DNA from 2 places in the Bacillus sp. FJAT-53060 genome. Region 1 is predicted to be linked to the other one. Evidence: predicted binding sites of a transcription regulator. Region 1 holds the regulator's gene; the other holds the start of a gene.

Evidence for each region. The regulator LexA, encoded in region 1, represses DNA repair genes until DNA is damaged. The targets are predictions, from matches to a motif close to CGAACATATGTTCG.
Region 2: ruvA (Holliday junction branch migration protein RuvA) is a predicted target of LexA. The motif match lies at 996-1,009, and genes of this name have one in related genera.

What each region holds. Positions count from the first base shown of each region.
Region 1 is NZ_JBAWSW010000030.1:19,515-21,920, forward strand. It holds gene WAX46_RS11550 (hypothetical protein) at 158-607, shown strand; gene lexA (transcriptional repressor LexA) at 653-1,273, opposite strand; gene yneA (cell division suppressor protein YneA) at 1,433-1,744, shown strand; gene WAX46_RS11565 (YneB family resolvase-like protein) at 1,762-2,406, shown strand, end outside.
Region 2 is NZ_JBAWSW010000027.1:22,444-24,849, forward strand. It holds gene ruvB (Holliday junction branch migration DNA helicase RuvB) at 1-315, opposite strand, end outside; gene ruvA (Holliday junction branch migration protein RuvA) at 327-932, opposite strand; gene WAX46_RS10905 (intercompartmental signaling factor BofC) at 1,080-1,580, opposite strand; partial or broken gene WAX46_RS10910 (protein kinase family protein) at 1,768-2,243, shown strand; gene WAX46_RS10915 (hypothetical protein) at 2,280-2,406, opposite strand, start outside.

The DNA of each region.
Region 1 (2,406 bases):
AAAAGTTTTCATTTTTTATTTTTTTTCCTCATTATTATTTAACCGTTCTATAGGAGAACAAAACGTCTTTTGAAAAATTTCTATTTGAAGACTCAACACTCTTTTTTAATTATTGAATATACTGTCGTGATGAATGTCTAAGAAAGTGGTGTTTAGTATGTATTATCCATATGAAGGTATGTGGAATGGGTACTCATACGATAGGCAGGTACAAAGCTTGCCGTCGCTTCCTATTCCTCAGGTTGGAGGATTTTCTGGCTTACCAATGGGAGGGGGAGCGACTGGGCCAAGGCAAGGTTCAGGCGCACAATCAGCCCCGCCCGCTCCGCCGCAGCATATTATATCCCAGTATCAGCAAGCAGTCTCTCAGCCTCAAAGTATGCTGCCACTTATTTCAGGGCAAAGTGTCAGTGGAGGTCAACAAACTGTTCAATTTGCAGCCGGGTGTAATAGACGATGGACCATTGTGTTCCTTAGAAACGGTCAAGTATTTCTAATGTATGTAATTTCATCACAGCCTTTTGGCCGTACAACGGGCTTTATATGGCCGTATTTTACATTTGGTTCCTTCCCAAGCTCAAGTATTCTTGCTTATTCTTGCTCATAAAAAAAAGCCGGTTCTCATCAGCAGTTGATGAAATACCGGCTTTTTTTAATGAATATTTCTAAATACACCAATTACTTTACCTAGTATACTTACATTCTGTAAAATAATCGATTCCATTGATGGGTTCTCTGGCTGTAATCTAAAGTGCGTATCTTCTTTATAAAAACGTTTCACTGTTGCTTCATCTTCCTCTGTCATAGCGACCACAATATCCCCATTGTTGGCGGTGCTTTGCTGACGCACAATGACATAGTCCTTGTCCAATATTCCTGCATCAATCATACTTTCTCCCATAATTTCAAGCATAAATACTTGTTCATCTGGCGCTGCAAAAGTTTCTGGAAGAGGGAAGTATTCTTCTACATTCTCAACAGCCGTGATAGGTAAACCCGCTGTGACTTTTCCAATGACTGGAACATTCATTACAGCATTCTTTGAAATATTCATTTCCTCTTCATCTAGTACTTCGATGGCTCTAGGCTTCGTCGGGTCTCTTCTGATTAAGCCCTTTGTTTCTAGTCTAGCTAAATGTCCATGGACGGTTGAACTAGATGCTAGACCGACAGCTTCACCAATTTCACGAACGGATGGGGGATAACCCTTGCTTTTTACTTCTTCTTTGATGAATTTCAGGATATCGAGTTGTCTTTTTGATAGCTTCGTCATCTTTTGCACCTCAAAACGTCAATTTTAAAGAAATTATAGCATGTTTTTCCTAACAGTACAAACATAGGTTCGAAAAAAGGTTTTGACAGAAACATCTGTTCGCATTTATAATAAGTGACAGGAAGAGCGAACGTATATTCTATTAGGAGAGATGATATTATGAGGTTAAAAGAATCGATTATTTTTATTGCACTATTCTCATTCATCGTTGGCATATTTCTTTCACTTATTGCAGCCACAAGCCATAATAATCCAAATCAATATGTTAAAATAGAGGTTCAATCAGGTGATACTCTTTGGGGGTTAGCTGATCAAGTAAACGATAGCAAATCAATCGATAAAAATGCGTTTATTGACTGGGTAACCGAACACAATGATCTTGCTTCAACTGAAATCCAGCCTGGAGACATCCTTGTGATACCTGTCAAAAAAGAGCATCCAGTCGTATATCAACTTGCAACAGTCCGGTAGAAAGGTTGATTAAAAACATGAACGCAATAATTTATGCGAGAGTGAGTACTGTCAAAGAAGAGCAGGAAACCTCACTGAAAAGACAAGAAGAAGAACTTCGAGCTTTAGCTGCTTTGTACAAGATGAATGTGGTCAAAGTCGTGAAAGAGAAAGCAAGTGGATACGAACTAGATCGTGATGGTGTTTTTGAGATGCTTGCTACGATGAAAGAAGAGTCAATAGATGCTGTTCTTATTCAAGATGAGACACGCCTTGGAAGAGGGCAAGCAAAAATTGGGCTTCTTCATTGTCTTTTTAAAGAGAAAGTAAAAGTGTATAGCGTTTTTCATAGAGGAGAGCTTGAGCTTTCAGAAGCTGATGAAATGGTCATTGAAATTGTAGGAATTGTAGAAGAGTATCAACGAAAAATTCATAACCTGAAAATAAAGCGGGGAATGAAAAAAGCTGTTGAGCGCGGGTATCAGCCTGAGCTGAATTTAAAACACCAGGATCAGGCGCCTGGTCGTGAGCGTATTGAAGTACCGATTTCAGAAATTGTTCGCTTAAGAAAAAACAACATGACGTTCGCCGAAATTGCAGAGACGCTTCAGGCACTTGGCTTTGACATCTCAAAGGCAACAGTGCATAGAAGGTATCAGGAATACGAAAAAGGTCTTTCTTCT
Region 2 (2,406 bases), on a different contig from region 1:
GCCAGGTTCAAGAGATGTCAAGATGGCCGCCAAATCTCCAGGACGCTCAATCGCAGGTCCAGACGTTGTACGCAGCTGAACATTCATTTCATTGGCAATAATCGACGCAAGCGTTGTTTTCCCGAGTCCAGGCGGCCCATATAAAAGGACGTGATCCAGCGTTTCCTGCCTCATTTTGGCAGCTTCAATAAATACGCTGAGATTATCCTTTACTTTTTGCTGACCAATATATTGGCTTAACGTCTGTGGCCGTAGACTTTGCTCAATGGCTGATTCATGGTTGTCTGCTTCAGTTGAGACGAGTCTTTCATCCATGAGACATCACCCTATTTCAACATTTTTTGTAAAGCTTTTTTTACATATTGATCGGTTGTGAGATTCTTTTCTTCTTTTAATAATGGAAGAACCTTTTTGATTTCACGATCACCGTACCCAAGAACACTTAAGGCTTCAAGCGCTTCATCTAATGTGGTTTGCTGCGTTTCGACCTGAATATGATCCTGGTGGTTATATAAGTTGCCAATCATTTCTGGCACCACATCTCCGAGCTTTCCTTTCAGATCCAGAATGATCTGACGTGCTGTTTTTTTACCAACACCAGGGAATTTAATAAGGAAAGCTTCATCCTCACGTTCTATCGCTGAAATGACAGCTCCAGGATCACCGGAAGCAAGAATCGCAAGCGCACCCTTTGGTCCAATGCCTGTGACATTTAACAGTTTTGTGAACAACGCTTTTTCTTCTCTTGTTTGAAATCCATATAACGAAAACGCGTCTTCCTTTATGTAATGATACGTATAAATTTTTTCTTGTTTATTTACTTGATAGATAAACGGATTTGGGGTATAGACTTGATATCCCACTCCGCCATTTTCAATGACAATATATTGGGGACACACATAATCAATGGTCCCTTTCACAAACTCTATCACCGTTTTCACCTCTTTGACTGTTCTTCATTGTAACATAAATCGAAAAGAAAACCGCAATAAAAGTTAACATACGTTCGCTCAGTTCATTTTTATGGTGAAACCATGAAAAACAGCCTGCGGTTTCCCACCGGCAAGCTGTCACACGCTTTAAAACGATCTTTCATTTCGATAAGGTTTCATGACCTCAAGCACCTGCTCAAATTCATCTTTTGTTCGAAAAGGAATGCCTTGCTCAAGCTGCTCCTCCACATGACTTTCTAAACGGGACGTATCAATTTGAAAAAAAAGATGTATAGGCTCCGCCCACCCGTCAGGCCTTCCATGAAACGTAGAAATCACACCGTCCTCTGATAATCCGATATATCCATTTGCTTTACTTAATGGGGATATATCATCAATTTGCTTTCTAAAAAGGGCAAAATCCTCTCGCTGTTCTACCAATGTCCAGCCTTTATAACGCGCCCAAAATGTGTCTTTGTCTTCTAATGATGCCCGGTGTCTTTCAATACTCACATCGCCGTCAAGATAGACCTTTTCAAGCTGAACGTTCATGGTTTTTGACTCTCTTTGCAAGTGTTCTTTTCCTTCCATATCCGCAGCAAAAAAAAGCACACTTGTCATGATAAGTCCTGTAACGAAACATTTCATCTTCACTTTCACTATTTACACCTCTTTAGAACTTGAGATCGATGCATTGACATATGTAGTTTGACCCATTTTTCTAAACATTAACCAAATCAATCACACGGTCATGTTTTAAGGGTCACTCGTTATATTCTTCATTTGATATGTTATGTTTTATATCACCCATTTCTCTACCGGATGACCGTTTTTCATTAATAAGCTCGCCTTAAAACCGGCAGAGCTTGAGCTGTGCGGCAAAGGAAGAAGTGCCTATGTATTTTCATAAAAGAAAGACGGTATGAAAATGGCGCTAAAAGTCTTTTTCCCTGCTTATCAAAATATAGCCTACAAAGAGGCAGCAATTTACGAAAAACTTTTCGGTTCCTTATACTACCCTGAGATATATGAGTCTGGGGATCAGTTTATTTTAATGGAATATATTAAAGGCTACACATTCTGAATGCCTGACGAAGGGAATTCCGATCAAAAAACAAATGATTGAACAGGTAGATGATGCGCTAGAAGAAGCACGTCAGAAAGGGTTAATCCCTTCAGATATCCATCTGCGAAATCTGATTTTAACAAAGGAAGGCCCCGTCAGGTTCGCTTGAAGTGATTGCATACTTGTACAAAAAGAATTGGTTTTCTCGTGGCCAGCTTAACAATCGAAATGATTACTCCGCATAACAAAAGCCGCTCTCCTTTCAAGCGGCTTGTCTGTTTTTATTCTGTTTCCACATGGATACTATTTACATTTAATAAGTTAATGATGTCATCGTTCAGCTTAAACCAATGATTGGCTTCCTCAATTTTTTTATACACATCATAGGTAGCTGGCCGTTTCAGCTCG